Regions from separate parts of the Asaia sp. HumB genome, predicted to be linked through region 1. Evidence: predicted binding sites of a transcription regulator. Region 1 holds the regulator's gene; the other holds the start of a gene.

Region 1 (4,901 bases):
ACATGTTCTGTATCTGGCATTGTCGTCAGGGGCGTCTTAAAAGGGGCGCAAAGACATCCCTGGAGTAGATGATGAGAAAGGCCGCTCTTTTAGCGATCCCAGTTTTGTTGAGTGGCTGTTCCGGTCTCGGGAAATCCCTCCATGACACGGCCACCTTGCCGGGTGCCAATCCAAACATGCCGGAGGGCATTTCGGAGAATATGGAGAAGGTGCGCGGGCACGCCTACATGGCGATGCCGCTACTGCCCGAAAACGGAAATGTCTGGCCCGGTGCTCCGCAACCCTTGCCTACCTTGCGCGACGTCGAGGCCTCGCCTAACGGCCTGCGGGATGCTCTGGCAGACACCAACAGCTACTTCGGCTCCATGACGAAAAGCCATGGTGCGAGTAATGGGAGCAGCATCCAGCTCGGTGACGGAGGCACCATCGAGATGGGTGAACATGATGGCGTCGTGAATGGCGTTCGCTCTGCGTCTCGCCCGTCGCTCTCTTCCTCGGTTGAGGATAATGCTCACAAATATCTTGCTCCGAGCCATAGCGGCACCATCGTGATCCCGAATGGTGACGGAACAAGCACGCTAATATCGCCGGATGGCTCTGTGCGCGTCACTAAGGATAAGGCGGCTCACTGACCGGACAATCGGCCTGACCCTGGGTGATCTCCAGGTAAGAAACAGGGCAGGTCGAGTGAGGGTTGCCACATACTGGAGTTATGGCCTGTAGAGTGCGCCCCGGTCGGCAACAATTGCGAACGCCCGGCATAGTTCAGCGCGGCTCAGAGAGTGATCAGACACCTCAACGACTGGGGCGGGCCATAAACCTGCTGCGTCAATCACAGGGCGATACGGCGACATCGGACCACTCGCAAAGATCAGAAATTGCCTCTCCATTCAGTATTACTTCGGGTTGGCCATGATGCTGGGAAGGGCCGAGTCTTCGCGGCGGCATGCGGTAGGGGTGCCAGACGGATGGTTCGGCCCAATAAGCTCGGAAGCTCCTCGCGAGAGTCCCTTCCTGCGATCAGAAGTAATTCGGCGGAATAGATGGGTGAGACGTTGTTTTTTTTGCTGGGTAACGTCTGGTAAAATACTCGGACCCTGATGGGCTAAGGCTACTGACTATCAAAAGAAGTACGCCTCCGCCTGACGGTGACACACTGAACTTCATCCACTGTGGCGAAAGGCTGCGCTGGCGCTTGGTGCTAACAAAGCGCTCCATGGCGCAGCGAAAGATTGCGACGAACCCGTTAAGTTGCCGCACCTACGTTATTGCGAGAGGCCTTGCCGCCATATCCTGCTTAGTTTCCGCGCACCTGGCCACGCTCAAAGCTTTACTTCAGCAGGAGGGCAGAGATCTCTGCATCGAAGTTCTTCCACCCCGACACCGGTGCGCGCCCCGCGTTGCCCCACGAGGCCTGACGCGACCCTGGCCCTTCAGCAAATGCACGCCTCCTGAGCCCGCAAGACTTCATGATTACCCGCCATATCTCTGTTCGAAGTCTGGAGCGATGTACACTTATCCTGGACCGAAGCCCTTTCTTGTCAGGGTCGGAAGGCAGACATCGCTAAGGGGCCGGGCGGTTATGAGAACGGTCAGTTGTACTGACGGTAAAGCCCGATCAGTACGCCCTGGATGCGGACACGGCTTTGCGGGAATATCTGCGTCTCATAGGCGGAATTGGCAGGCTCCAGAGCAATCGACTGGCCCTTCTGGCGCAGGCGTTTGAGTGTCACCTCCTGACTATCCACCAGCGCCACAACGATCTTGCCGTTCTCCGCCGTTTCGGCCTGGCGAATGATGACGATATCACCGTCGAGGATGCCAGCCTCGATCATCGAATCACCTGACACATGCAGGGCGTAATGCTGCCCGTTAGTGAGTTGCGCCGCGGGGATATCAATCTGCTCTCCCTGATCGCGGAATGCCTCGATTGGCAAGCCGGCGGCGATACGGCCATAGAGCGGCACACCCACGACAGAACTCTGCGAGTCAACCGAGCTCGAGGCCAGCGGCTTGGCCTGGCTATGCGCAAGGCGGGGAAAGGGGCCAGCTTCTACGGGAGTATCACTCGTCACGGCCGTCGCAGGCTGCGCCTCAGTGACCGGTAGGCGCAGTATTTCAAGTGCACGGGCCCGGTGATGATGGCGCCGCAGGAATCCACGCTCTTCAAGCGCTGAAATCAGCCGATGAATACCGGATTTGGATCGCAGTTCCAGCGCCTCCTTCATTTCGTCAAAAGAAGGCGAAAATCCTGTCCGCTTGAGATAGCCGTCGATATAAAGCAGGAGCTGGTGTTGCTTGCGTGTCAGCATGGGGTCCCTCTCTCCGTGGCGGGGGCGGTACTCGACCGTAACTGCCCGGAATCACAATGTTCTTATTAAGTTCTTGGTTCGATCTCTTCAAGATTTTTTCCCCGGAACATCAAAAATTATCCACCGTTCGAGCGGAAACACTTGACCCGCAGGCGTAATAGAAGCATTTATGCGCCCAGCTTGAAAACGCTGCCGTTCATGTCGCGCGCAGCGACAGATCAGTTTGCGAGGACCCAATGGCCAAGACCAACGTCATCCAGATCCGTCTCGTTTCGACCGCGGATACCGGATATTTCTACGTCACCAAGAAGAACGCCCGCTCGGCGACCGGCAAGATGGAAGTGCGCAAGTACGACCCCGTCGTCCGCAAGCATGTTGCGTTCCGCGAAGCCAAGATCAAGTAAGATCGGCTGACGCTGACGGAAAAGAAAAGCGGCCTTCGGGCCGCTTTTTTTGTGCCTGCTCGCTGTCGATCGGGGAGAGGGGCGGTGCAGACTTCATGCGGGGCCGTGACTCACCCAGTCGACGCCTGGTCCGGCTTGATGGCCGTCAGCTTGAAGGAGAAGTTGGAGAGCACCCTTTTACGAGCAAGGTTGCCGATGCATATTTCGGCAACGATACGGTAGAAGTGCATGCAGGCCGTTCGGTAAGGCCGTCGTGTTGAACTCAGGCACGTGGGCGCTGGTTGAGCCGAGATGTATCGCCACTTCGTCCCGAGGGCGCGAGCGTTACAGAACCCGCGCTGTTCGGCGTGTAGTCACGAAAGATCCGGCGGGAGAAACCCGTCTCTGGGAGTTTTCAGTAGAGCTTTTCGTGCGGGCCATACGGAATGACCGTATCGCCATTACGGGCCAGATTCAGCATGGCGCGTGAGCGCTCATCCAGCATATCGGCGTCCAGGGCGCGCTCGTTCAGGCTGCCGATACGACGCTTCCAGACGGCTTGTTCAGCATCCGCATCTTTCTGGGCCTGAAGCGCCTGATCCATCAGTTTGAGCTGCTGGTGATAGGCCTTGATTCCGTGGTCGCCCTGAAGCGCGTTCCAGCCGAAATAGGCTGTGAGACCGAGAAACAGAGCCGGAGGGACAACGGCACGTACAAAACGACGGATAGCACGAACGATCTGCACGGGAACTCCATCAATCCAGTAACAACCAGCCTGAGCTAGACTAACCTCAGCTTACGATCGCTGACAATCAAGTAAACGCAATGAGGGAGAGAATGACTCTCTCCCCCATGCTTACGTAGTGCAAAAAGGCTCAGGCGCGCGGGAGGATTGAGCGGCCTGCGTAACGGGCGGCGGTTGCCAGCTCGTTTTCAATGCGGATCAGCTGATTGTACTTTGCCGTACGATCCGAGCGTGACAGCGAGCCCGTCTTGATCTGACCGCAATTGGTCGCCACGGCGAGATCAGCGATGATCGAATCTTCGGTCTCACCCGAGCGATGGCTCATGACGCACTTGTAGCCGGCGCGATGTGCGGTTTCCATGGCGCGGAGCGTTTCGGTCAGCGTGCCGATCTGGTTGACCTTCACCAGCAGCGCGTTGGCTGTGTTGCTCTCGATGCCACGCACCAGACGCTCGGTGTTGGTCACGAACAGATCGTCCCCGACGAGCTGCAGCTTGTGGCCAAGCTTTGCTGTCAGCTCTGCCCAGCCTTCCCAGTCGTCTTCTGCAAGGCCGTCTTCGATCGAAACGATCGGATAGCGTGCAGCGAGATCGGCCAGGTAGTCGATCATGCCCGAAGAGTCGAGATCGCGGCCTTCGCCGTCCATCTTGTAGCGGCCATCGCGATAGAATTCGGTGGCGGCACAATCGAGCGCGAAGGTTACGTCTTCACCGAGGCGGTAACCAGCACCTTCGACCGACTTCGAGATGAAGCCAAGCGCTTCGTCTGCCGACTTCAGACCCGGAGCAAAGCCGCCTTCGTCACCAACATTGGTGTTGTGACCCGCTGCATGCAGGTTCTTCTTCAGGTGCGCGAAGATTTCCGATCCCATACGCACAGCGTCCATGATCGTCGGTGCGCCGACCGGCTGGATCATGAATTCCTGGATATCGATGGGGTTATCGGCATGCTGGCCACCATTGACGATGTTCATCATCGGCACGGGCAGGGTGTGCGCGAAAACGCCACCGACATAGCGATAAAGCGGGATATCCAGCTCAAGCGCGGTCGCCTTGGCGGTCGCCAGCGAGACGGCAAGGATCGAGTTGGCACCCAGACGCGCCTTGTTTGGCGTGCCGTCCAGCTCGATCATGGCTTCGTCGATGGCGATCTGATCGGACGATTCGGCACCCTGCAGGGCGTCAAGGATCTCGCCTTCAGCGAAGGCCGCAGCCTTGAGAACGCCCTTGCCACCAAAACGCGACTTGTCGCCGTCACGCAGCTCGACGGCCTCATGGGCACCTGTGGAGGCACCGGACGGGACGGCAGCGCGGCCCTTGGCACCGGAGGACAGTTCAACCTCGACTTCGACAGTCGGATTGCCACGGCTATCCAGAATCTCGCGAGCAATGATATCAATAATGGCGCTCATTTGGGGGCTCCCTGTTTGAACGTTCGAACTTCGGGCATCACAAGGCGTCG
Region 2 (4,901 bases), 940 kb from region 1:
GAACACCCTGCTCTCGCGCTATGCCGAGAACATGATGTGGCTTGCACGCTATATGGAGCGCATCGAAAACCTCGCCCGCGTGCTCGAAGTGACCGAGGCTTTCGTGCGGGGTGCCGATGGCCGCCCGGTATGGGATTCAATCGTTCACATCAACAGCGATGAAGAGCGGTTTAGCGCCCTCTATCCTGCCGCAAGGGAGGAGGATTATCTGTGTTTTTACATCACGGATTGCTCCAACCCGAGTTCGATCCGGGCCATGGCCCACGCCGTGCGCGAAAATGCCCGCTCTGCACGCCCCCTTATCTCGACCGAGATGTGGATGCAGCTCAATGTGTTCACGCGCTGGATGCTGGACCTCACGCCCGGCGACATACGACGCACCGGGCTTTCGGCCCTGTGCAACCGCATCAAGCAGGAATGTCAGTCCCATGCTGGCGTGACGGAAGGGACGCTCTATCGCGACCAGGCCTGGCTATTCTATCTGCTGGGTCGGCATCTGGAGCGCAGTGACCAGATCACACGATTGATCGACACACGCTATCATACGCTCCTGCCTGATGCTGCCGAGGTGGGGTCGGAAATCGACATGACACAATGGGCGTCCGTGCTGCGCTCGGCCGCGGCCTATCACGCCTTTCGTCGTCTCAAACCGGTGACGACCACGCCTGCCAATGTGGTTGGTTTCCTGCTCAAGAATGAGGGGTTTCCGCGTTCCCTCGCACTCAACCTGCGTCACGCCGACTCTGTCCTGGGTGCCCTCGCCACACACTACAACCTGCGCAAGCAAAGCTCGGCTGTGCAGGAACGCCTGGGCGAATTACGCGCCATGCTGGATGACCAGACAGCCGAGGAAATCATCATTCGTGGGCTGCACGAATGTATGCACTGGATTCAGGAACAGATTGAAACCTGCCAGAACGAACTGGCCGCCGCCTATTGGGCGCCCCCCAAGGCATTTGATGCCGGAGGCTTCAGCCAGTCTCAGGGTCAGGCGTAAAAACCGACAGCGAGAGCTTACCGTGCGGGCGTTGAGTCCCCCCGGTACGATATTTGGCTGTCTGCGCTGAATGACCCATAAAAAGACCCGCTGCATCCCTGGTGATGCAGCGGGTCTTTTCAATTCAGTCTTGCGCTACCCTGCCTGCGACAGGGATGACGGGACTCAGGCTTCGGCTTCGTCTTCCTGCTCTTCCGGCGAGGTCATCATGGCGTCAGCCACCACGCCAGCCTGCTCGCGGATACGACGCTCGATATCGGCCGCCATCTCGGGGTGATCGCGCAGGAACTGCTTGGCATTCTCACGCCCCTGACCCACGCGGGTGCTGTCATACGAGAACCAGGCACCCGATTTCTCAACGATATTGGCCTTGACGCCCAGATCGATCAGTTCGCCGACCTTGCTGATGCCCTCGCCATACATGATGTCGAATTCAACCTGACGGAAAGGCGGGGCCATCTTGTTCTTGACCACCTTCACGCGTGTCTGGTTGCCCACCACCTCGTCGCGGTCCTTGATCGAACCGATACGGCGGATATCCAGACGCACCGACGCGTAGAATTTGAGCGCGTTACCACCGGTCGTGGTCTCGGGATTGCCGAACATCACGCCGATCTTCATGCGGATCTGGTTGAGGAAGATCACCATCGTATTCGAGCGCGAGACTGTGCCGGTCAGCTTGCGCAGGGCCTGGCTCATCAGACGGGCATGAAGACCGACATGGCTGTCGCCCATATCGCCTTCAAGTTCCGCACGCGGCACCAGTGCTGCCACGGAGTCGACCACCAGCACATCGACGGCACCGGAACGCACCAGCGTATCGGCAATTTCCAAAGCCTGTTCACCAGCGTCAGGCTGGCTGAGCAGAAGATTATCGACATCCACCCCAAGCTTGCGGGCATAACCCGGATCGAGCGCATGTTCAGCATCGATGAAGGCGCAGGTTCCGCCCTTCTTCTGGGCTTCGGCAATGGCATGAAGCGCCAGTGTCGTCTTACCGGAGCTTTCCGGGCCGTAGATCTCGATGATACGGCCACGCGGCAGACCGCCGATACCGAGGCCGATATCGAGGCCCAGCGAGCCCGTGGAAATCACATCGGCCTGCTCCTTGGGGCGCTGCCCCATGCGCATGATCGACCCCTTGCCGAAAGCCCGTTCGATCTGGCTCAGCGCACCTTCGAGTGCTTTCGTCCTGTCCACGCTCATATCCTGTCCTCCGCTCACACCAGTGTTGCCGAACTCATGAAAATCGGCAATCGGGGCAGCGCGATTCGTGTTGATCGTTCACATTTGTTCTTGAGAACATATCATGATCAAACCCCTTTTGCACAAGGGGACGGGCATAAAAAATACCCCCTGTTTCCAGGGGGTATAAGTGTCGTTTCTGCAAACAATTCATACTCCCGCATCCGGCCTCGATGCCCCAGACGCGAGAGATCACGCAGGATCAGTTGTTCACACTGCCCACGGAAAGACCGCCACCACGCGGATCGGTGTCACCCTGACAATTGCCGCCCTTGCAGACTGAGGCATTAACGCGCCCCTGCCCTTCATGCGGCACCGTCGTGCCAGAGACGATCGCCCGTGCAGCCTGAGCCAGCGCATCGGCGGCATCGTTCTGGCCGGAGGCGGCGGCGGCACCAATCAGGGTGCCACGACGCTGCACAATGGCAGCAGCCAGAAGCGGTGCCGGATAGCGCCCCGGTGCCGCAGCCAGCAGCACGCCCGTTCCTTCAGCCATACGACCTGTGCCGAACAAATTGTTGTCAGTCAGGGCGCAGGCTACAGCGCCGCCCTTGTTGTCTGTTACGACAAAGGAGGTCGAGGCCGGAAGCGACGGCAGGGAAGCACCGTGGCTGGAGCCCCCATTGACCAGCGTCTGTGCAGCGCTGAGGAGGGCGTCATTGCTCAGGCCATGACGGTCTTCGCTGCGCCACGTTGCCACCACGCTCTGTGCGGAAGCGCCGGAGTGGAACGCCGCCGCAGCACCAAGCCCACCATCGGCAGGCGGCGGCAGGAACGAGGCCACATAGCCATCCTTCTCGACCTGAAGCGGCGCGATCTGCGCTGGCATGGCGTTACGCAACGCTGTGGTCGAAAGGCCGCCCCCTGCCTTGTTGGCCCCTTCGACAAAGATCCCGCCAAGCGCCCCGTTATACAGATCGCCCACACCAACATTGGTCATGCGTTCCAGAAAACTTGCCAGCTGGGGCTGCACCAGCGCATCGCCATTTTGCAGCGGCGCGCCATCGGGACGGCTGAAAACGCTACGTGCGGCGTCATCGGCGAAGAGGGGGTTCTGTACCGCAGCAATATCGTTGGCCAGCACGCGGCTGACTGTGGTGCCGCTGCGGGCAAGGCGAACGGACGGACCAAGAATATCAGCAAATTCGACGGTGCCGTAGCGAAGCTGCATGGTGAACAACCCACGCGGCGTCATCGGTATCGCCGCCTGACGCGTGGCTGCACCCGAAGCGCTGGCTGAACCGGGCAGGAACACGAAAGCCTGGGGGGCCTCGTTGGCGCGTGTGGCCAGGCAGGCGCCACCACCGCCCAGAGAGGCACGCGATGGCAGGGTGACCGACAGTGCCATCCCCACCGCAGCCGCAGCATCGGCTGCGTTGCCGCCATGCACCAGCACATCGCGCCCGATCAGGGCCGCACGTGGCTCATCGGCGACTACCGTGCCGATATAGCCCGTCACGATGGGCGTGGTCTTGCCAAACAGGCTGTGACCGATATGCGCGACATCGCTGCACCCGGCGAGCAGCATGGCTGCCGTCAGGGCACAAGCCGGGCGCAACCCTGCCTTGAGCGCAAAGCGCCCTGCGGGGCGACAGGGGGCATTCGACTGACGATGCGCCACGTGCGGTGTCTCCATGACCCGGCAAGCCTTTTCTCTACTGTTCCGGACAGGGATGGCATCTTCGGGGGCCGAAGAAGCAACTGTCTGGAAATTGGGTTCGTTAACGCATCTAACCGTGATCCGGACGATGGGCAACCGCGCGACCGGCTCCGGTTTTGCGAAATCGCTTTTGCTGGCCTATGCAGGAGCGCGTTTTCTTCACGCCCATGTCTTTCACGACCAGCAGGATCGTCCTCATGACCCGCCCGACCCGTGCCCGGCTTGCCGGCACCTTTCTCGCCCTTGGTCTGACCGTGTCGACCGCCGTTCCGGCCCTTGCTGCCCCCAGTACTGCGTCTGCCCCAACGGAATCATCTTTCAGCCCGGCCCAGCGCGCCGAGATCGTGACGATCCTGCGCGATGCCCTGAAGAATGACCCGAGCATTCTGAGCGATGCCATCGTGGCCCTGCGTCAGGGCGCCCAGCAGAAGGCAGCAGATGACGCCCTCACCCATGTCCGCTCCGATCGTGAGCGTCTGCAAAAGGGGCCCGACTACACGGTGCGCGGCAACCCGCAGGGTGATCTCACCATCGTGGAGTTTCTCGACCCGCGCTGCGGCTATTGCCGCAGCATGGTGCCCGTGGTCGATGCCCTCCTGAAGTCGGACAGCAAGCTGCGTCTGGTCGAAAAGCTGGTGCCGGTGCTTAGCGAGAAAAGCGTTCTGGACACGCAGGCCATTTTCGCCGCCGCACTGCAGGGCGGCTACGAAAAGATGAAACGCGCCCTGATGCAGGACACGACGCCCCCTACCCTGGATCGTATCCGTCAGCTCGCCACGGCCAATGGGCTGAATGCTGACAAGCTGGTGACTGACATGCACGCATCAAGTGTTGCCGCGCAGATCAACGAGAATCTGGCCGAAGCAAGGCTGATCGGCCTCGATGGCACGCCGACCTTCGTTTTCGGTACGAGTGCGATCATTCCCGGTGCCATCTCGGCTGAGGAAATGCGCGAGCAGATCAAAACCGCACGTAAGGACGCGCACTGACAACCCTTAC

Evidence for each region. The regulator LexA, encoded in region 1, represses DNA repair genes until DNA is damaged. The targets are predictions, from matches to a motif close to TGTTCTANNTANGTTC.
Region 2: a site for LexA is predicted at 2,298-2,313, ahead of recA (recombinase RecA). Genes of this name have one in related genera too.

The regions. Positions count from the first base shown of each region.
Region 1 covers NZ_JARPML010000002.1:2,872,229-2,877,129, forward strand. The annotation lists gene P5689_RS14035 (hypothetical protein) at 108-632, shown strand; gene lexA (transcriptional repressor LexA) at 1,593-2,312, opposite strand; gene rpmG (50S ribosomal protein L33) at 2,549-2,716, shown strand; gene P5689_RS14050 (septum formation initiator family protein) at 3,111-3,440, opposite strand; gene eno (phosphopyruvate hydratase) at 3,571-4,851, opposite strand.
Region 2 covers NZ_JARPML010000002.1:1,927,989-1,932,889, reverse strand. The annotation lists gene P5689_RS09855 (alpha-E domain-containing protein) at 1-997, shown strand, start outside; gene recA (recombinase RecA) at 1,163-2,203, opposite strand; gene P5689_RS09845 (gamma-glutamyltransferase) at 2,445-3,878, opposite strand; gene P5689_RS09840 (DsbA family protein) at 4,100-4,891, shown strand.